DNA from 3 places in the Kitasatospora sp. NPDC058190 genome. Region 2 is predicted to be linked to each of the others. Evidence: riboswitches for the same ligand, from Rfam matches in the RefSeq annotation. Region 2 holds a riboswitch; each other region holds the start of a gene.
What was found. A riboswitch is a leader RNA that binds a small molecule or an ion and turns the genes downstream of it on or off. The one in region 2 is predicted to bind cyclic di-AMP.

Region 1 (7,067 bases), on a different contig from region 2:
CTGCCGGCCGAAGTCGCTGAGCCGCCCGAACGCATCGGGGTTGATCACCACCCGGTCCGCCGGGGTGTGCCACGGCGCTCCGGGGGCGGCCACGGTGACCGCCGCCATGCCCGTCCAGCCCGCCGGGTCGGCTTCCAGCAGCCGGGCGAACTGGGTCTCGGTGGCGGGCAGTTCGAGCAGCAGTCGGCCCGGCCAGGCGCCGCCCCACACCGCGCTGACGGCCGGCACCGCCTTGTCCCCGACCGCGACCAGCCCGGCCGGGTCCGGCCCCTCGGCCAGGCCGAGCACCAGGCAGTGCGCGCCGGGGGTGGTACGGGCGGGGCCGAGGTCCCACAGCGCCGGGGGGCCGCTCGCGGCCTCCTCCCGCTCGACCCGCCAGCCACCCGCCTCCCGGACCAGCGCGATCCGGCGCGGGTACACCACCGGGTACTCGTCGTAGCCGGCGATCCGCACCGCCAGTTCGACGGCGGCGGTCAGCCGGTCCTGCCCGTCGGCCGCCGAAGACCTCTGATCGGGCGACAGCACCAGATTGCGGTAGACCGCCTCGGCCCCCGTGAGCCCGGACCAGGCGGGCAGCGAGCGCGCCCGCGCCGCCAGCAGATCGGCCACCTCGGCTCGCTGGTCGACCGGCCGCCCGGGTGTCGGCGGCGCGGCCGGGGGCAGCGACAGCTGGGTCAGCCCGCCGGCCGCCAGCAGCAGCGCAGCGCGCCGGGACAGCACGCGACCGGGTATGTCGGCCGGGTCGGAGGTCGTCGCGTTCAGAGCCGGACCACTCCCGCGACCGGCATCGCGTTGACGCTCTCGTACCGCACCTTGGCGCCCGGGTAGGGGGCGTGCACCATCACCCCGCCGCCGGCGTACATCCCGACGTGGTGCATGTCCCGGTAGAAGATCACCAGGTCTCCCGGCCGCGCTTCGGAGAGGCTGATCCGCTGCCCGGCGAAAGCCTGGGCCTGCGAGGTGCGCGGCAGGGTCACTCCGGCCTGCCGCCAGCTGTAGTACATCAGACCGGAGCAGTCGAAGGCGCGGGGCCCGGTGGATCCGTAGACGTACGGCGAGCCGATCATCCGCACCGCGGCGGCCAGCGCGGCCGCCCCGCGCTCGGAGGCGGCCGGGGTGGTGCCGAGGTCCAGCCGGTCGGTGCCGCGGGTGGCGCGCTGCTCGGCGTCGTCGGCGTCCTGGACGACCATCCGGGCCCGCTCGGCCGCGCTCAGGCTGTTGAGCAGCTGCTGGGCCTTGGCCAGCCGCTGCTGGATCTGCTGCTTGTTCTCGGCCAGCGAGCGCCGGGCCTGGTCCAGTTCGGCGAGCTTGCCCGCGGTCTCGGTTCGGCGCTGGTCGAGCCTGCGCTGACGGCCGACCAGCTCGTGCAGCGTCTCCTGCTGCCGCTCGGCGGCCTGCCCGAAGGTGCGGGCGCGGGCGAGGTAGGACGCGGGGTCGCTGGAGAGCATCAGCTGGGCGGTCTGGGTCATCCCGCCGCCGCGGTACTCGGCCCCGGCCACGGTCGCGAGGTCCCCGCGCAGCTGGTTGAGCTGGTCCTGGCCGGCGGCGACCTCGCCCTGGAGGAGCGTGGTCTCGCTCTGGAGCCGCTTCTGCGCCTCCTGCGCGGCGTTGCACTTCTCGGACGCCCGCTCGGCCTCGTCGTACAGCTTCTCGACCTGCGCCTTGACGTCCCTGAGATCGGGCGTGTCCGGCGCGCCGGGAGCGGCCTGGGCGCTGCCGCCGGCCGTCACGCTCAGGACCGTGGCGGCTGCCGCGGTCAGCACCAGCGCACGGGCGAGCAGTTGGGAACGACGGTGCACGGACATGGCGGCGGCGGCTCCAATCCTGGGGCACGGCCCCGCGGCCGCGCCCCAACGGGCGGCCGTCGAGCGGGAGTCCGGTGGCAGACGTTAGCGAGTCCGGGCAAGCGAGTCCAAACCCCTCCTGACCCGAATATTCGCCCCCCAATCGGACATTCGTCCAAGTCGCCGGAAAAGCCGCAGGCCCGGCCCTCCGTGGTGGAGGACCGGGCCCGAAACGGCCTGGGCGGGGATCAGACCCGCACGATGGAGGCCAGCGGCATGTTGGAGACCGCCTCGTAGCGGACCGAGGCGCCCGGCTTGGGCGCGTGCAGCACCTGGCCGTTGCCCGCGTAGATGCCGACGTGGTGGGCGTCGCTGTAGAAGATCAGCAGGTCGCCGGGCTGGGCCTGGGAGATGTCCGAGCCGATCCGGGTGCCGGCGCCGGCCTGCTCCTGCGAGGTGCGCGGCAGCGACACGCCGACCTGGTTGAACGCCCAGACCATCAGGCCGGAGCAGTCGAAGGAGCCCGGGCCGGTGGCGCCCCACACGTACGGGCTGCCGACCTTGCTCGCGGCGGCGGCCAGCGCGGCGGCACCGTGCGAGCTGCCGGGGGCGGCCGGCTTGGCGACCGGCGAGGAGGAGGCCGCGGAGCCCGAACCCGAGCCCGAGCTGATGTCGGTGCGGCCGCTGTCGCGCGAGGCGCGGTCGGCGGCGGCCTGCTGCTGCTGGGCGGCCTTCGCGGCTGCGTCGGCCTGGGCCTTGGCGTCGGCCGCGGCCTTCTCCTCGGCCTGACGGATCGCCTGGCGCTCCTGCTCGGTCAGGGTGTTGAGCAGGTCCTGCGCGGCCTTCAGCTTGTTCTGGACCTCCTCCTTGGAGGTCTTCAGCTGCTGGGTGGTGGACTCCAGCTCGGCGAGCTTGCCCTGGGCCTCGGTGCGGTCCTGGTCGAGCTTGCGCTGCTCCTCCTGGAGCTGCTTCAGCTGGTTCTTCTGGGTGTCACCGGCCTGGTTGAGCGCACCGGCCTGGTTGAGGAAGTTGTCCGGGCTGGTGGAGAGCATCAGCTGGACGGTCGGGGATATGCCGCCGTTGCGGTACTGCTCCCCGGCGATCTCGGCGAGCCCGCCCTGCATGTCGGTCACCTGGGCCTGCTGCCGGGCCACCTGGTCCTGCAGGCCGGAGACCTGCTTCTCCAGGGCCTGCTGCTTCTCCTGGGCGGCGTTGTACTTCTCGGTCGCCTGCTCGGCCTGCTCGTTGAGCTGGTCGACCTGCTCCTTGACCTGGTCCTTGGTCGGCTGCGGGTCGGCGTGCGCGCCGGACTGCGCGGAGAGGGCGACGGCTGCCGCGGCGACACCGGTCAGGATCGAGACACGGGCGCGGCTGGCGGGCTTGGGACGACGATGGGACGCCACGAAGGCGGACTCCTTCTTCCTACGTCCGCCTACCGGGTGAGCTGACGGGTTCGGGCCGGAAGCATGCCCTACGACGCCTCACAGCCGTTCCAGCGGCCGACCTGGCGCCGATTCACCCCGGAGGAACGTGGTTCCCCGGCTCCGCTCCGCAGCGCCCCCGACCACTGGGCTCCCCTGTCGGGCAGTCACTTCGACCTGCCCCGCTGTTTCGCGAACTCGACGGTAACCACCGCCGCCACCCAGGCTGGGTGATCGACAGTGCGGTGGTTCGGGGCACGACCCTAGTAACTGAACCGTGATCCGTTCAAATCCTTGTCAGAAAAAAGACGGAAGATTTCCCGTGTTCTTTTGTGAAAATGACCGATGGTGATCGCTGCTGCACGCAAAGCTGATCGGATCTCACCGGCCGACCACGGAACGGACAAACCCGAAGCGCCACCCCCGACAGGAGGGTGGCGCGGATCACAGGAGCGGAACCCGGACTTTCCGGCGTGTCGGGGTGTCAGACCCGGCGGATCGTGTTGATCGGCATCGCGTCGGCCTTCATCACCTTCACCACGTCCCCGGTGTGCGGCGCGTGGACCACCATGCCGTTGCCGATGTACATCCCGACGTGGTGCCGGTCGCTGCCGTAGATCACCAGGTCGCCCGGCTGGGCCTGGTCCAGCGAGGGCACCGCGGTACCGACGTTGCCCTGCTCCTGCGAGGTGCGCGGCAGCGAGACGCCGGCCTGGGCGTACGACCAGAGCATCAGGCCCGAGCAGTCGAAGGTGCTCGGCCCCGTGGCGCCCCACTGGTACGGCGAGCCCTGCTTGCTCATCGCCTTGGCGACGGCCACGGCCGCGTAGCCGCTGGCAGGCGGCAGGCTGCTGAGGTCGACCCGGGCCGTGCCGCGCGAGGCGCGGTCGTCCTGCTGCTGCTGGGCCTTCAGCGCGGCGCGGTCGGCGGCGCTGAGCGAGTTCAACAGGTCCTGGGCGGCCTTCAGCTTCTGGTTGACGTCCGACTTGGCCTGGTTCAGGTCCTTGGTGGTGGAGTCCAGCGAGGACAGGACCGCGGCGGCCTCGGCCTTCTCCTGGTCCAGCCGGCGCTGCTGGTCGAGCAGGCTCTTGAGCGCCTCGGTCTGGCTGGCGCTGGCCTGCTGGACGCTGGAGGCCTTCTCCAGGTAGCCGGACGGGTCGGAGGAGAGCATCAGCTGGACGGACGGGTCGATGCCGCCGGTGCGGTACTGGTCGCCCGCCACCTCGGCCAGGCCCGCCTGCAGCTGGGTCATCTGGTCCTGGCTGCGGGCCACCTGGTCCTGCAGCTGGTCGGCCTGTTTGCGGAGCTGGTCGGCCCGCTCCTTGGCGCCGTTGTACTTCTCCGCCGCCTGCTCCTGCTCCTGCTGGAGCTGGTCGATCTGCGCCTTGACGTCGTCCTTGCTCGGCTGCGGCGCCGCGTGCGCACCCACCTGGGCGGAGAGGGCGACCGCGGTCGCAGCGGCAGCGGTGAGCACGGAGACCCGCGCGCGGCTCGGCTGCTTGGGACGGCGGTGGGAGGCCAAGGGACCGGCTCCTTCTTCCATCGGACTCACCTGATCGGATGAGATTCCGGAAAATAGGTTTGACGCCAGACCCTAGTGAAGATCTATCCGTTTTGCCACTCCCCGAAGGCGTGAACTCCGGCCCCCACGCTGACTTCACGGGATCCGCACACCCTCGCAAAACGGACACTGCCCGGGCTCCACACCGCCCGACCCGAGGTCAGGGCCGGGCCAGCCGGTTCAGCAGCAGCACCGACGCCACCGGGCGCGCGCCCGCCTTCCGCACGCCCTCCGCGACCTCCCGGTCGGTGGACACCACCACCACCGGACGGCCCTGCGGCTCGGCCCGCACCAGACGACGGATCAACTCGTCCGCGGTCTCCCCGGTCCGACTGAACCGTACCCGAACCCCACGCGGTGGCGCCATGATCACCGGAACGTCCAGGTCCTGCCCGTCGAACACACAGGTGACCTCCGCCTGGGTGCGCTGGGCCAGCATCGCCAGCCCGCCCAACAACCGGATCCGCTGCTGCTCCAACGGCAGCGTCGGATAGCCGGTCTTGGTCACGTTGTAGCCGTCCACCACCAGGTGAACCTGCGGGATCGCCAGCAGCTGGTCCAGCAGCGCCGGATCGTCCTCGGCCAGGCCGCGCCGGGCCACGTCGTGCGGCGAGGCCGCCCCCGGCACCACCGCCTCCACCAGGTCCGCCGGACGGATCTGGGAGACCGGCAGCGCCAGCTCCCGCTGCAGCCCCTGCGCCGACTGCAGCACGGTGTCCAGCAGCAGCCGCAGCCGCATGTCCTCGACGCCGCGCCCCTCGCGGGCCGAACGGCGGCCCTGCTCGGCGGCGTTCTCCAGCTCGGACACCCGGTGCCGCAGCCGCCGCGCCTCGCTCTCGGCCGCGCTGCGCTCGGTCACGGCCTGCGCCTTCGCGGCCTCCAGTTCCCCGGTCACCCGCCGGGTCTCGGCCTGCGCCCGGCGGGTGTCGCTCTCCAGCGAGCGCACCTTCTTGCGCAGCGACTCGGCCTCCCGCCGGACGCCCTCGAACTCCGCGCGCTGCCGGTCCAGGTCGGTCCGCGCGGCCGCCCGCACCTCGGCCAGCTCGGCCTGCAGCTTCTCCACCAGCCGGGTGGCCTCCGCGGCCGCGTCCTCGGCGCCCGCCCGCTCGGCCTCCTCGCCGGCCTCGGCGACCAGCCGGCTCCAGCCGGCCGAACGCACCAGGTAGGCCGCGGCTGCGACGTCCATCGGATCGGCGGCGCTGGGGACGGTGCCCGACTCCAGCGCCTTCACCAGATCCGGCTGGCCCAGCCGCAGCCGCTCCGCTATCCGCACCCGGAAGGCCGGCTCGGACTCCAGCGCCGCCGCCAGCGCGGTGGCCGCGTACTTGGCGCGCCGCACGGGGGTGAACTTGACGTACTGACGCAGGCTCTGCGGCAGCTCCGCGGGCGGCAGCCCGCCCAGCGCGTCCGAGGCCAGCCCGACCACCCGCCGGCGCACCCCCTCGGGCAGCGGCCGGTCGAGCTTCTCGACCGCGAGCTCCGAAGCGGCGTCGGCATCACCGGAGTCACCGGACTCCGCGCTCTCCGGGGCAGCGGCCGCCGGGAGGGGGGTCTCCGTGAGAGGGGTCTCCGACGGGACCGTCTCGGCGCCCGGCTCCGGTGCCGGCGCAGCGGGCTGAAGCCCCTGCGCTTCGGCGGGCTCCTTCGCTGCGTCCACCACGTCCTCGGCTCCGATCCTGGTCCAGCGGGTGCGGCCGCGGCCGCCCCCGTCGTCACGCTCCGTGCGTCTTGTCTGTATTGTCCCGTGCGGCGGACGGGCGCGTCGCGCACCGCCCGCCGCACCGGCGGGGATCAGCCCTACGCGGCGGGGGCCTCCGCGCCCTCGGCGCCAGGACGGGCCACCAGCTCGACCTGGTCCACCGCGTTGCACCAGCGGCAGCGCACCGACTCGATCGTCTCGCTGAGCACCTCGGTCTCCTCGACCTTGGATTCGCCGGCCAGGTCGAAGTGCAGGAACTCGGTCACCCGCGCGGTGCGGGTCACGTCGAAGCGGGTGAGGTTGCTGCACAGCGTGCAGCGCCAGCGCGTCTCGGCGGTCAGAGCGGGGACGGTCATCGGGGATCCTCTCGGCTGGTCCCTGGGTGGGCTAGGCGCTCCCCCCGGGGCCCCGGCGTCGGCGGCGGGAGGCGGGAATGCCCGCCCCCAGCCTATTGCCTGGGGCAACCGTCACGGCCACCGGTTGCCGGAACAGTGAGGGCTAGTCCACCTGCCGTAAACCGCCGTGTCACCTGCGCCGTCCGGAGGGATGCTTGGCCGCATGGCGCTCGCGGCCCCCGACCACACCGACGCGCGGGACGGCCC
Region 2 (7,067 bases):
GGGACCATGGCTGCCGACCCTACCCCCGTCCGACGGCTACCGTTCGGAACATGAACGACGAAGACCTGCGGCTCGCCCCGCGCACCAGGGCCGCCGACCTGCTCGACTGGGCGGCCGAGCAGGACCGCGCGCCGGTGGCCGAGGAGCCGCTGCGCACGGTGCTGGCGCTGCTGGAACTGGGCGAGGGCAGGATGCACGACGGCTGGCCCGAACTGACCTCCAACGCGGTGGAGCACCTGCTGTACGAGCGGCTCCACCTCTACGTCCAACCCGCCCCGGAAGCGGACCCGCTCGCGTACGGCGACGCCGTACGGCTGCTGGTCGACCACCAGCGGGCGGCGAAGCGGCTCAACGCCAAGCGCCAGGAGCGGCTGCACGCCGAGGCCGAGTGGCAGGGCGAGGTCGCGGCCGGACTGCTGCGCCGCGCCGACCTGGTCACCTGGCCGCGGCTGTACGCGGTGCTGCTGCACGCCCACGGGGTGGACACCACGGACGGGGCGGCGGTGCGGGACTGGCTGGCCGGCTTCGCCGGGCTCGGCGAGGAGGAGCGGCTGGCCGGGTTCGAGGCGCTGGTGCCGACCGGCTGGCTGGACGAACCGGACGAGCAGGGCTGGGGACCGGGCCGGGTGCTGTCGGTCGGCATGGCCACCGACGGCGCGCGGCGGCTGCTGGAACAGGGCCTGATGCGGCGCAGCTACCGCAACCTGGCCGAGCTGAACGCGCTGGGACGGCCGATGCCGGACGAACTGGCCGGGGACTTCGGGGAGTTCGAGACGGCGGCGGCCGAGGTGGCGCTCGACCTGATCGGCGAGTGGACGGTGCCGGGGCTGCCGCGGCTGCTGGTCGAGGAGTTCCCGGAGCTCGCGCCGGAGCCGGGGGCGGAGGAGATCGACGCCTACCTGGCGCAGCTGCCGGCGGAGTCGGCGCAGTGATCGGCCGAGGGCCCCGGGTGTCCGGGGCCCTCGGGCGTCGCGTCAGGGCTCCCGGTTCTCGTCGGGGGCTCCCGTCAGGGGGTGAGGCCGCGCTGCTGGAGCCAGGTCTCCGGGTCGACCGGGGCGCCGCCGCCCGGGCGGACCTCCAAGTGCAGGTGCGGGCCGGTGACGTTGCCGGTCGCGCCGACCTTGCCGATCTGCTGGCCGGAACCGACCGCACCGGAGCCCTTGATGATCGAGGAGAGGTGGCAGTACCAGATCTCGGTGCCGTCGGGCAGGGTCTCGACGATCCGGTAGCCGTACGCGCCGGACCAGCCGGCCGAGGTGATGGTGCCCTGGCCCACCGCGTAGACCGGGGTGCCGGTGTCGGCGGCGAAGTCCAGCCCGGTGTGCAGGTGGGCCCAGTAGCGGGCGCTCTGGCCGTAGTGGGCGGAGAGGTTGTAGTCCTTCACCGGCAGGGTGAGGGCGGCGGCCTTGGCGCGCTCGGCCTCGTCGGCGGCGCGCTTGGCGTCGGCCTCCTTGGTGGCGGCCTTCGCCTCGGCCTCCTGCGCGGCCTGCAGGCGGGCGCTCTCCTCGGCGGCGGTGCGCTGGCTGTCGGCCTGCTGCTGGATGCGGGCGGCGAGCGCGAGGCCGGGGTCGGCGGCGAGGGTGACCGGGGCCTCGTCCGCGGCCTCGACGGCGGGCGCGGCGGCCGGGGTGGCGGAGGCGAAACCGGTGGCACCCAGGGTGGCGGCGACGGCGGTGACGCCGAGCAGCGGGGAGGCCCCGCGGGTCTGACGCGGCATCCGGTGGCGGTTGGCCTCGGCCTCCGGGGCGAAGTCGTCGGTGCCGAGCGACTCGGTTCCGTCCGGGCCGGGGGGGTCGAGGAGCTGGGTACCGGCTGCGGGGCCGGCCGGGTGTGCCGGGGTGTGCGTCGACGCCACGGAGGCGCGCTCCTTTCCTTCCTTCGCGCCTACCGGGTTAGCTGACGGGTTCGGAGCAGGAAGGTCTCCTACGGCCGGGCCGGGGCCCCGCCGATTCACCCCAGGGAACGTGGTTCCCCGGCTCCCTGACCTGCCCGGAGGCCGGTCGGCGGGATTAGGCGACGGCGCACGGTGCCGTCTGGGTACGGCATTGACGACCGCGCTGCGTTATCAAACGTTAATCCTAGGAGGCCCTGATTCCAAGCCATCCGTCCGGGACGGCTGGGGGCCAGGTGACCGGACGCCGACGAACGATCCGTCGTTCGCCCAGCCCATCTGAGTACTCCTACTCATGTGCGGCCCGGCCGCGCCGCCGCATCCTGACGGCATGAGCGCACCGATGCAGTCACGCACCACGGCCGCGTACTTCGTCCAGGCCGTCCTCTCGTTCGCGATCTCCGGCTCGGCCCTCGCCGTCGGGATCGCCTGCCTGCCCGTCGGCGGGTGGACCAGGGCCTTCCTCGGGATCGGCCTCCTCTACACCGTCACCTCCGCCTTCACGCTGGCCAAGGTGATCCGGGACCGGCAGGAGTCCTCGGACACCGTCGCCCGGGTCGACCAGGCCCGACTGGAGAAGCTGCTCAGCGAGCACGACCCGTTCCGGGTCGAGGGGGCCTGAGCCGTTCCCGGGAGACCGGGGGAAGGGGTTGACGGCTAAGGCTATTAGCCATAGCTTTATGGCTATCGGCAGCACCGACCCCGTGGAGGACCACCGTGAACGGCACCATCACCCCGAGCACCCAGTACCTCGACGTCCCCGGCGGCCGGATCGCCTTCGACGACACCCGGCAGGGCGACGGCACCCCCGTCGTCCTGCTCCCCGGAATGCTCGACAGCCGCCGCGCCTACCGGCACCTGCACCCGCTGCTCGCCACCGCCGGGCGCCGGGTCATCACCATGGACGTGCGCGGCTTCGGCGAGTCCTCGATCGTCTGGGACGACTACAGCCCGGCCGCCGTCGCCACCGACGTCCTCGCCCTGCTCGACCAGCTCGGCATCGAGCGGGCCGTCCTGGTCGGGCAGTCCTACACCGGGGCGACCGTGGTCAAGCTCGCCGGGGACGCACCCCAGCGGGTCGCCGGAATCGCGCTGATCGACGCCTTCGTCGAGCACCAGGCCAACGCCCTGATGCGCGGCGTGATGGCCGTCATGGGCAGCGCGATGGTCCACTGGCCCGCCGTCTGGGGCTTCTACCTGCGCAAGATGGCCTTCCCCGGCCCCCGGCCCGCCGACCTCGACACCTACGTGGCCGGGCTGGTCGCCGACCTGCGCACCCCCGGGCGCAAGACCGCCACCCGCGGACACGTCACCGGGGACTCCGCGCCGATCGGCTGGTGCGCGGCCGTCCGCTGCCCCTCGCTCGTCCTGATGGGCAGCAAGGACCCCGACTTCCCGGACCCGGCGGCCGTCGCCGAGCGTCAGGCCGCGGCGCTCGGCACCCGGAAGGTGATGATCGAGGGGTCCGGCCACTACCCGATGGCCGACAACCCGCAGGCCGTCGCCGACGCCCTGCTGCCCTTCCTCGCCGAGCTCGCCTGAACCCGCCGATCCCGCCGAGCCCGCCGAACCGCAGCCGTACGGAGAAACCGAGCCCATGCCCCGAGTAGGACTGACCCCGGACCAGGTCGTCGACCACGCCCTCGCCCTCATCGACGAGCAGGGCGCCGAGGCCCTCACCCTGGCCTCCGTCGCCGCCCGCGCGGGAGTCGCCACCCCCTCCCTCTACAAGCACGTCAGCGGAGGCCTGGCCGAACTGCGCCGGCTGATCGCCGTCCGGGTCACCGAGGAACTGGCCGACCGGCTCGCCGAGGCCGCGGTCGGCCGCAGCGGCGACGACGCCGTCACCGCCGTTCTTCGCGCCTACCAGGCCTACGCCACCGAACACCCGCACCGCTACACCGCCCTCCCCCAGGCCCCCCAGCCCGACGACGACCTCACCCGCGCGGCCACCCGCCTCGTCGGCGTCATCATCGCCGTCCTCCGCTCCTACGGCCTCGACGGCCCCGAGGCCATCCACGCCGCCCGCACCGTCCGCTCCCTCGCCCACGGCTTCGCCTCCCTCTCCATCACCGGCGCCTTCCAACTCGCCGAAGACCTCACCACCACCCACGACCGCCTCATCACCACCCTCACCACCGGCCTCCGCACCTGGCCGAAGGCGGAGGAGGAGGAGGAGGAGTAGGAAGCCGGGCCCGCCGACTTCCTGCGCGAGGCCGCGAGGCACGGAAAGGCAGGCATCGCAGCAAGGCCGAGGTGGCGCACCCGCAGCCACGCGGCCGGAGCGGGCGGAGCGGGGACACCGAGCACGTACGAGGAAGTCGAACCGGCCGGCTTCGCGCGGCAGCGGGGCGCCAGAGGGGCGAGGCGGGTGACGGACCACGCACACCCGGGCCGGGCTGGCGCCGAAGCGTCCGGAAGCCCGGCGGAGCAGGGAAGCCCGTGGAAAGTCGGGCCCGCCGCCTTCCTGCGCGGGACAGCCGGAAAGCCCGCAGTCGAGAGGGGCGGCTGTGCGCAGGAAGTCGGGCGGGCCGACTTCCTGCGCACAGCCAGCCGGTGGGTGAGCCGGGTTCTGGTGCGGGGCGCGTGGGGTTGGGGGGGTAGTGGGGGTGGACGGGCTAGTGTGGCGGGCTGACCGGTGGTCATGACAGGGGACCGCCCACGTTTGGCGGAGGTCCCGATGCCCGCACTGACAGCGAGGGTGCGGCGGTGGTACGGGCGGCTGCTGGACGGGGACATACGGGCGGGGCGGGTGGCGCTGGCGGCGCTGCTCGGGGTGACGGTGGTGCTGGGGGTGCTGCCGATCCTGATGCCGTACGGGTGGCCGCCGTCGGCGTTGGTGCTGCCGGTGGTGGGTGGCGGGCTGGTGCTGCGGCGGGGCCAACTGCTGGTGCTGGTGTGCGCGGCGCTGGCGGGCAGCGGGCTGGGGGCGGCGGTGCAGGACCCGCGCGGGGTGCGGCTGGGGGTGACGGTGGTGCTGGCCGCGACGGGGGCGACGGTGCTGGCGGCGAACCGGTTCCGGCACCGGCTGGGGCTGCGCGGCACCCAGGGCGACACGATGCTGCTGGAGCTGGCCGAGCACAACCGGACGCTGGCCCGCCTCCCGGAGCGGCTGCTGGACTGGCACTTCGACAGCGAGCTGGCCCCGGTCGGTGGCGCCTCCTTCTCCGGGGACTTCCTGCTCTGCGCCCACCGCCCGGAGGAGGACCTGCTGGAGCTGGTGCTGGTGGACGTGTCGGGCAAGGGCAGTCGGGCGGCCGCCCGGTCGACCCACTTGTCGGGCGCCTTCGCGATGCTGCTGGGCCGGGTGCCGCCGGAGGCGTTCCTGCCGGCCGCCAACGACCACCTGGTCCGCATGGGCTGGGAGGACGACTTCGCCACCGCCGTCCACCTGGCGCTGCACCCGGCGACCGGCCGCTACCGGCTGTTCAACGCGGGCCATCCGCCGCCCGTGCGGTACTGCCGGAGGAACGGCTGGCAGCCCTCCGAGCACGGCGGCCCGGCGCTGGGCCTGGTGCCGGGCGCACCGTACCCGCCGGTGTCCGGGCGGCTGGGGTACGGCGACTCGCTGCTGCTGTTCAGCGACGGCCTGGTGGAGGTGCCGGGCCGGGACCTGGACGAGGGGGTGGGCCGGCTGCTGGCCGCCGCCGAGCCGGAGGTGCGCACGCACCGGCCGCAGCAGCAGCTGGCCCGGGGCGCGGCGAGCAGGCTGGTGCGCACCGTGGCGCAGGACGTCGCGGACGACCGCACCCTGGTACTGGTGCGGCGGCTCGGTACGGCCGGTCCGGCCGTGACCGGTTGAGCCGCACGGGGCCGCAACGGGTGGCGCCGGTCCCGGCCGGACGACGTGGCGCCGCTGCTCCCGCACCGGACCCCGTCCGTTCCGCAACACCGTGCACACGCGCCCCTCACATCCCGGGACGCGAATCAGCCATCACCCGTACCGCCGACCCGGGCCGGAAGACCCTGGACGAACGATGACGGACCTCGTCGGACTCCCGCGATCGGGGGCGAAGGACGCTGGATTGACGGTGTATTGACTCGATATTGACGAGATCCGGTCACTTGGCGGGATCCGTTCATGCCTACGTAGGATCATCACCCTAGAATTCGCGGCGTGACGATGACTCAGTGGTCCGTAACGGCAACCGGCGTACTCGCCGTCCTCGCCCTCGTGGCCGCCGCGCGGTACCACGCCGTGTCCGTCACCCACCGCGGCCGGGCCGACCGGCTGCAGGAGGAACTCGCCCGGCTCCAGGACCAGCTGACCGCCGAACTCTCCCGCCGGGGCGCCGACCTGGCCGCCGTCCAGCAGGAGCAGGAGCTCACCGCCTCCACCCAGCGGGCCTTCCTCAGCGTCGCCCGCCGCATCCTCGTCATGGCCCACGACCAGCAGGCCCTGCTCGACGAGATGGAACGCACCCACGACGACCCGGCCCTGCTGGAAGGCCTGCTCAAGGCCGACCACGCCGCCGCCCAACAGGCGCGGCTGGCCCAGACCCTGGCCGTCCTGTGCGGCGCCCGGGCCGGACGGCACTGGCCGGAACCGGTCACGCTGGAGGACGTGGTGCGCGGCGCCCAGTCGCGGATCCTGCCGTTCCAGCGGGTGGTGGTCCGCAGCCGGATCGAGACCGCGGTGGTCGGCGCCGCCGCCGAGGCGCTGATCCACGCCATCGCCGAGCTGCTGGACAACGCCACCCGCTACTCCCCGCCCAGCACCCAGGTGTTCGTCACCCTGATGCCGGTGCACAACGGCGCGGTGATCGAGATCGACGACGGCGGCGTCGGCATGCCGGAACAGGCCGTCGCCAAGGCCGCCGCCGCGCTCGCCGGCGGCAGCACCCTGGAGGTCTCCCGGCTCGGCGAGGTACCGCAGTTGGGCCTGGCCGCCGTCGGCCGGCTCGCCGAGCAGTACGGCTTCCGGGTCACCCTCAGCTCGGCGCCCTCACCGTACGGCGGCGTGCGCGTCGTCATACTGCTGCCGAACGCCCTGCTCACCGAGCCGCTGCCGCCCACCGTCCCCGGCCTCGGGCCGGACGACCGGGCGTTCAGCCCCGACTTCCGGCCGGCCGCTCCCGCCGGCCACCCGACGGCCGGCCACCCGCTGGTGGAGACCCCGCCCACCGGCCGGCCCCCCGCCACCGGCGACACCCCGCCGCCCCTGCCCCGCCGGAGC
Region 3 (7,067 bases), on a different contig from region 2:
GCCCCATGGGTTCGACGACGACGACCGTACCGACCAACGCCGAGCTGATGGAGGCGTTGGCCGCCGTCGGCGCCGCGTACTTCCAGGACTTCGCGGCGGCCGCGGCCCGGCACGGGCTCTCCTCCTCGCAGGCCAAGGCGCTGGGCTCGGTGCAGGAACCGGTGCCGATGCGGGCGCTGGCCGGGCGGCTGGGCTGCGACGCGTCGAACGTGACCGGGATCGTGGACCGGCTGGAGTCGCTGGGCCTGGCCAACCGCGAGGCGGCGGCCGGTGACCGCCGGGTGAAGATCGTGGTGATCACGGACGAGGGCCGGGAGATCCTGAACCACATCCGCGGGGAGATGGCCCGCACCCACCAGGCCTTCGAGGCGATGACCGACGAGCAGCGGGTCGCCCTGCACTCGATCTGCGCGCAGGTCCTGCCGGTGCTGGCCGGTCGGACGGGCGGCGCGCAGCAGTAGCGGGCCGCCCGGCGCGATGACGGCCAAGGGGCCGACGGGCGCGGGCGGTTCGGCGAGCGGAACGGCGAGTCCGTCCGGGCCGTGTTCGGAATCCGGCCCGGCCTCCCCAGCCGCCGACGATCGGCGTGACCTCGGCTGTTAGGCTTGCGAAGCGTGAGCGCGAAGCCCCAGATCCCCAATGTCCTGGCCTCCCGGTACGCCTCGGCGACCCTGGCCCAGCTGTGGTCCCCCGAGCACAAGGTGGTCCTTGAGCGCCACCTGTGGCTCGCCGTCCTGAAGGCCCAGCAGGACCTCGGTGTCGAGGTGCCGGTGAACGCCGTCGCCGACTACGAGCGGGTGATCGACCAGGTCGACCTCGGCTCGATCGCCGCCCGTGAGCGGATCACCCGCCACGACGTGAAGGCCCGCATCGAGGAGTTCAGCGAACTCGCCGGCCACGAGCAGATCCACAAGGGCATGACCTCCCGGGATCTGACCGAGAACGTCGAGCAGCTGCAGATCCGCCAGTCCCTGGAGCACGTGCGGGACCGCACGGTGGCCGTGCTGGTGCGCCTGGCCAGCCTCGCCGCCCAGCACTCCGAGCTGGTCATGGCCGGGCGCTCGCACAACGTGGCCGCGCAGGCCACCACCCTGGGCAAGCGCTTCGCGTCGATCGCGGACGAGCTGCTGGTCGCCTTCCGCCGTCTGGAGGAGCTGATCGCCCGCTACCCGCTGCGCGGGATCAAGGGCCCGGTCGGCACCGCCCAGGACATGCTGGACCTGCTCGGCGGCGACACCGGGAAGCTGGCCGAGCTGGAGCGCCGGGTCGCCGGGCACCTCGGCTTCGAGAACGTGCTGACCAGCGTCGGCCAGGTCTACCCGCGCTCGCTGGACTTCGAGGTGCTCACCGCCCTCGTCCAGCTGGCCGCCGCGCCGTCCAGCCTGGCCAAGACCATCCGTCTGATGGCCGGCCACGAGCTGGTGACGGAGGGCTTCAAGGAGGGCCAGGTCGGCTCCTCCGCGATGCCGCACAAGATGAACACCCGCTCCTGCGAGCGCGTCAACGGCCTGGCCGTGATCCTGCGAGGCTACGCCTCGATGACCGGCGAGCTGGCCGGCGACCAGTGGAACGAGGGCGACGTCTCCTGCTCGGTGGTGCGCCGGGTCGCGCTGCCGGACGCCTTCTTCGCCTTCGACGGCCTGCTGGAGACCTTCCTGACCGTCCTCGACGAGTTCGGCGCCTTCCCGGCCGTGGTCGAGGCCGAGCTGGACCGCTACCTGCCGTTCCTGGCCACCACCAAGGTGCTGATGGGCGCGGTGCGCGCGGGCGTCGGCCGGGAGACCGGGCACGAGGTCATCAAGGAGCACGCCGTCGCCTCCGCGCTGGCCATGCGCGCGGGCGCCCGGGAGAACGAGCTGCTGGACCGGCTGGCCGCCGACGAGCGGATCCCGCTGGACCGGGCCGCGCTGGACGCGCTGCTGGCCGACAAGCTGTCGTTCACCGGTGCGGCCGGGGCGCAGGTCGCCGAGGTGGTCCGCCGGGTGGAGGCCGTCGCGGCGGCCTACCCGGAGGCGGCCAAGTACGCGCCGGCCGACATCCTCTGACGCCGCGTCAGTTCTCCAGCGAGGGCCCTGCCACCGTTCCGGTGGCGGGGCCCTCGGGCGTCCTGGTGTGTCCGGGGTCGAGCGGCGGGGTGGTGGTGGCGCAGGGCCAGTCGCAGTTCGGCTCGGCCACCGGGTGCTCCTGCGGGGTGAGCACGTTGCCCCGGACGGTGGCGAAGGCGATCAGCCCGCCGCAGACCAGCAGGCCCGCGCAGATCAGCATCGCGGTGTGGAAGGCGGAGTCCACCGAGGACGGCACCCGGTAGGCATCGCCGCTCAGGCCGGCCAGCGCCGGGAGGGCAGCCACCGCGAGCAGGCCGGCCGCGCGGGCGGCGGCGTTGTTGACGCCGCTGGCGATGCCCGCGTGCCGTACGTCGACGGCGGCCAGCACCGTCGCGGTCAGCGGTGCGACCAGCAGGGTCATCCCGCTGCCCATCACCGCGACGGCGGGCAGCACGTCCGCCCAGTAGGAGGAGCCGGGGCCGGTGCGCAGCATCAGCAGCACCCCGGCGGCGCAGAGCAGCGGGCCGACGGTGAGCGGGATGCGCGGGCCGATCCGCTTGCCGAGGCGGCCGGCGCGCGCCGACAGGGTCAGCATCAGCACCGTGATCGGCACCAGGGCGAAGCCCGAGACCAGGGGCGAGAAGCCGGACACGATCTGCAGTTGGACCACCAGCAGGAAGAACACCCCGCTGAAGGCCGCGTAGACGCAGAGGGTGACCAGGTTCACGGCGGTGAACAGCCGGGACGAGAACAGTCCGAGCGGCAGCATCGGATCGGGTGCGCGGCGCTCGACGGCGACGAAGGCGGCGCCGAGCAGCAGGCCGATCGCGCCGGTGAGCCAGACGGCGGGGGACAGGCCCTCCCCGGCGGCGGTGAGCGCGTAGGTGATCGCGCCGAGGGCGAGTGCGGCGAGCAGCGCGCCGGGCACGTCGAAGCGGCCCGAGGCGGACTCGTCGCGGCTCTCCGGGACGTAGCGGGAGCTGACCGCGATCACGGCGGCGGCCAGCGGCAGGTTCAGCAGGAAGATCCAGCGCCAGCCGGGGCCGTCCACCAGCCAGCCGCCGAGGAAGGGGCCGATGGCCGCGGACACCCCGCCGAGACCGGACCACAGGCCCACCGCCGCCGAGCGGTCGTCAGGATGGAAGACGGCCTGGAGCATGGCCAGCGAGCCGGGGGTGAGCAGCGCCCCGCCGATGCCCTGGACGGCGCGGGCGGCGATCAGCACGTTGATGTTCGGGGCGAGGGCGCAGGCCGCGGAGGCGGCGGCGAACCAGACCACGCCGATCAGGAAGACCTTGCGCCGTCCGTACCGGTCGCCGAGCGCGCCGCCGAGCAGGATCAGGCCCGCCAGCGTGAGCAGATAGGCGTTCAGCGTCCATTGCAGGGACGCCAGGGAGGCGCCGAGGTCGGCGCCGATCCGGGGCAGGGCGACGTTCACCACGGTGCCGTCGAGCATCGCCATGCTGGAACCGAGCACCGTTGCCAGGAGAACCCAGCGGCCCTGCGCGGTGCTCAGGCGCAGGGTGCCGGCCGTTGAGGTGGCCACGGCCCGATCCTGCGCCCGGCGGGGTGCACGTGACAAGGGTCACCGGGCGGTGTGTCCAGGGTGGGCGGTGCGTGAGCGGATGGTCGCACTGGGCCGCCGAGGGCGGCGCAGCGTCGTGGAGCAGTGGCGCCGAGTGAATGGATTGTGCACGCACCGCATGGTGGGCCATGCGGAGGGTGACCGCGCCGCGGGGGGTTGTCGCTGGTTCAAGAGATCGACATTGCTTCACCCGAACGGATGGGTTTTAGTTCAGCGACCACCCGGCCAGCCTGGGTGGATCCACCGGGTGGAACGCCGAGTCCTGCCGCTGCCCAGTGGTTCGAACTGAGCTCTGCACGGCAGGAGCGGGGGACCCACAGGTAAGTCGCCGGACCGGAGTCCGCGCTGTTCAGCGCGAACGTCCAGGACCGGCTCGGGGTGAAGCCGCGCGTGCGGCCGGGCAACTCCAGCCCGAACCCGACAGCTCACCTCGCAGGCGTCGGAGAGGAATCCCATGCCTGCTCAGGCTCGTCGTATCGCCGTGCCCCGCGCCGCCCGCATCGGCATCGCAGTCGCCGTCACCGGTGTCTCCTTCGCCCTGCCGCTCGTGACCACGATGAGCGCCCAGGCCCACAACGCCCCGGCCGCCTCGGTCGTGCAGCACGCCGCCGCCGTGGATGCCGGGTCGGCCGCCCCGGCCGCCGCCCACGACGGCTACCGCGTCGTCGGCGGCGACAGCCTGTCCACGATCGTCGACGCCCGGAACGTCGAGGGCGCCTGGCCCGCGCTGTACGAGCAGAACCGCTCGGTGGTCGGCACCGACCCGAACCTGGTCTTCCCGGGTCAGTGGCTGTCGCTCGCGGCCCACGCCGACGCCGCCGAGCCTGCGGCCCCGGCCGAGCCTGCGGCCCCGGCCGAGCCGGCCGCCCCGGTCACCCAGAGCGCCGCCGCTGCCGCAGATGCTCAGGTGCAGGTTCGGACCGAGGCCGCCAAGCCGGGCGTCCAGGTCCAGACCCGGATTCAGAACGCCGCTCCGGCCCAGGCCGTCACCGCAGCCCCGGTCGCCGTCACCTCCGGCTATGTCGCCCCGCTGGCCAACCCGGTGCTGGGCGAGGCCTACGGCGTGGCCGGCTCGATGTGGGCCTCCGGCCACCACACCGGCCAGGACTTCGTCGCCTCCACCGGCACCCCGGTGCGCGCGGTCGCCAACGGTGTCGTGGTGAAGGCCGGCAACGGCGGTGCCTACGGCAACCAGGTCGAGATCAAGCTCGCTGACGGCAGGTACGCCCAGTACGCGCACCTCTCCGTGATCGGTGTGAAGATCGGTCAGACCGTCACCGCCGGCCAGCGGCTCGGCCTCTCCGGCGCCACCGGCAACGTGACCGGCCCGCACCTGCACTTCGAGATCCGCACCGGGTCGGAGTACGGCTCGGACATCAACCCGGTCGCTTACCTGCGGGTGCACGGCGTCGCGCTCTGACGCTGCGCAGCCCCTGTTCGGACCCCGCGCTGACCGCGGGTTTCAGGAACCACCGCTGGTGCGGGGCGAATCGACCGCCCGGGATGGTCATGTCGGGTGACCGCTCGACCGGGTGATCGCCGCACCGGTGGACATGGGCGCGGGACACGCCCAAGGCCGGCCCGGCTTCGCGAGGACCCCTCGTGGAGCCGGGCCGGCCGTTGCCGTTCGCGGCTCCGGGGGAGTTCGAGTGGGTGGGATCGCGCTGGCGCCGGCGGTGCGGCGCCGACGGCCGGAGCGGTACGCGCGGATGGGGCGGATCGTGCCGGAGGACGCCGTCGAGCGGTGACGCCCGGGCGTGGTCAGTTCCGGCGGACGGGCAGGCCGTGCTCGGCGGCGGCCAGCAGCTCGTGCATCCGGTGCCCGAAGTCCTCGGTGTCGCCGGCGGGTTCGGGGAAGACCAGGCGGACGTCGCGGTGGCCGTGCGGGTGGTCCAGACGCAGTACCAGGCCGTAGCGGTCGAGGGCGAGCGGGCGGATGTCCGGGTGTCCGGCGAGCAGGGCCGGGTCGAGCAGGCCGGTGAGCAGGTCGAGGGCGTCGGCGTGCTCGTCGGCCAGGTGGGTGAGCAGCGAGGCCTCGTGCCGGGCCAGCGGGTCGGGGGCGGCGAGGGCGAGGTCGACGGCAGTGAGCGCGCCGGTGCCGTACGGGGTGGCGAGGACGGCGTGGGCGACGTCCACGCGCAGGTGGACGCTGAGGCCGTCGTCGGCGAGGTGGGCCAGGTGCAGCCGGCCGGCCAGGGTGAGGCGGCCGCGGATCCGGTCGCGGACGGCGACCGGGGACACGTCGGTGACGTCGAGGACGACGGCCAGGCCCTCGGTGGCTTCGGCGGCGGCCGCGGTGAGCGGGGCGTCCAGCGGGGCGCGCAGCCGCAGCCGGGAGCCGTGCACGGAGACCGGGGTGTCCAGGTCGTGGTGTTCGCCGAGGGCGCGGACGGTGAGTGAGGAGGTCGCGCTGAGCAGGCTGTGGACCCGTTCGGCGGTGGTGGGCTCGGGCACCTCGGCGTCGCCGGTGGGCAGACTCATGAACGGACCTCCTGGTGGTTAGGTGAGCCTAACCTAATGTCCGCGCAAGGGTGTGGCAAGTGGATGGCGGGGTGCGGCGAGGGCCCGGACGCGTGACGGCGTCCGGGCGCTCGGGGGTTTCGCGGGGCGTCAGGCGACGACGGCCTGGGCGTCGATCTCCACCAGCATGGGCTCCTGGGGCAGCTCCACGAAGACCGTGGTGCGGCAGGGCTTCACGCCGCCGGGCTTGATGTTCTCCTCGATGAACTCGGCGTAGACCTCGTTCATCAGCGGGAAGTCGGCGCGCTTGGTGAGGTACACGCGGAACATCACCACGTCCTCGATGGTGGCGCCGCCCGCCTCGACGATGGCCTTGACGTTCTCCAGGGTGCGGCGGGTCTGGGCCCTCACGTCGCCGCGGTGGAGGTACTCGCCGGTGGCCGGGTCCTGCGGGCCCTGGCCGGAGACCTGCAGGATCGGGCCCTTGCGGACGCCCTGGGAGAACATCCACGCGGGGGCGGGGGCGCCGTCGGTGCGGATCTCGGTCTTGTCGCCGGTCTGGGGGTGCTCGGACATGGGGTTCCTTTGGAGGTGGCGGACCGTCAAATGCGGTCGGGGCTGCCGCAGTCGGCCGAGACGGCGCGGGCGGTGGTGAGCAGTCGCGGGAGGAGGTCCAGCACCTGCTCGTACGGGAGGACGACGTCGGGGACGGAGATGGAGGCGGCGGCGACCACCCGGCCGCTGGCGTCCCGGATCGGGGCGGCCACGCAGTTGATGAAGGACTCGTGCTCGGCGTGGTCCTCGGCCCAGCCCCGGGCGGCGACCTTCTCCAGCTCGGTGAGCAGCGCCTCGGGCGTGGCGAGGGTGCGCTCGGTGTGCGGGGTGAAGTCGATCCCGGCCACCACCCGGTGGCGCTCGGCCGGCGGCAGGTCGGCCAGCAGCACCTTGGACACGGCGGCGCAGTGCAGCGCGGTGCG

Region 1: linked by a shared signal. The riboswitch ahead of ACFVWU_RS21945 (NlpC/P60 family protein) and the one ahead of ACFVWU_RS12690 (M23 family metallopeptidase) in region 2 are both predicted to bind cyclic di-AMP.
Region 3: linked by a shared signal. The riboswitch ahead of ACFVWU_RS38510 (peptidoglycan DD-metalloendopeptidase family protein) and the one ahead of ACFVWU_RS12690 (M23 family metallopeptidase) in region 2 are both predicted to bind cyclic di-AMP.

Annotation. Positions count from the first base shown of each region.
Region 1 is NZ_JBHVVI010000047.1:34,520-41,586, forward strand. Features, by position in the region: gene ACFVWU_RS21935 (hypothetical protein) at 1-720, opposite strand, end outside; gene ACFVWU_RS21940 (NlpC/P60 family protein) at 759-1,805, opposite strand; gene ACFVWU_RS21945 (NlpC/P60 family protein) at 2,033-3,187, opposite strand; cyclic di-AMP (ydaO/yuaA leader) riboswitch at 3,198-3,351, opposite strand; gene ACFVWU_RS21950 (NlpC/P60 family protein) at 3,690-4,727, opposite strand; gene ACFVWU_RS21955 (NYN domain-containing protein) at 4,927-6,426, opposite strand; gene ACFVWU_RS21960 (hypothetical protein) at 6,564-6,821, opposite strand; gene ACFVWU_RS21965 (rhomboid family intramembrane serine protease) at 7,024-7,067, shown strand, end outside.
Region 2 is NZ_JBHVVI010000020.1:85,276-92,342, reverse strand. Features, by position in the region: gene ACFVWU_RS12700 (GNAT family N-acetyltransferase) at 1-8, opposite strand, end outside; gene ACFVWU_RS12695 (hypothetical protein) at 51-932, shown strand; gene ACFVWU_RS12690 (M23 family metallopeptidase) at 1,007-1,855, opposite strand; cyclic di-AMP (ydaO/yuaA leader) riboswitch at 1,868-2,026, opposite strand; gene ACFVWU_RS12685 (YiaA/YiaB family inner membrane protein) at 2,223-2,513, shown strand; gene ACFVWU_RS12680 (alpha/beta fold hydrolase) at 2,609-3,433, shown strand; gene ACFVWU_RS12675 (TetR/AcrR family transcriptional regulator) at 3,489-4,076, shown strand; gene ACFVWU_RS12670 (PP2C family protein-serine/threonine phosphatase) at 4,572-5,693, shown strand; gene ACFVWU_RS12665 (sensor histidine kinase) at 6,015-7,067, shown strand, end outside.
Region 3 is NZ_JBHVVI010000138.1:8,499-15,565, reverse strand. Features, by position in the region: gene ACFVWU_RS38525 (MarR family winged helix-turn-helix transcriptional regulator) at 6-461, shown strand; gene purB (adenylosuccinate lyase) at 606-2,045, shown strand; gene ACFVWU_RS38515 (MFS transporter) at 2,053-3,591, opposite strand; cyclic di-AMP (ydaO/yuaA leader) riboswitch at 3,904-4,082, shown strand; gene ACFVWU_RS38510 (peptidoglycan DD-metalloendopeptidase family protein) at 4,085-5,050, shown strand; gene ACFVWU_RS38505 (DUF2470 domain-containing protein) at 5,392-6,111, opposite strand; gene ACFVWU_RS38500 (RidA family protein) at 6,241-6,666, opposite strand; gene ACFVWU_RS38495 (IclR family transcriptional regulator) at 6,693-7,067, opposite strand, start outside.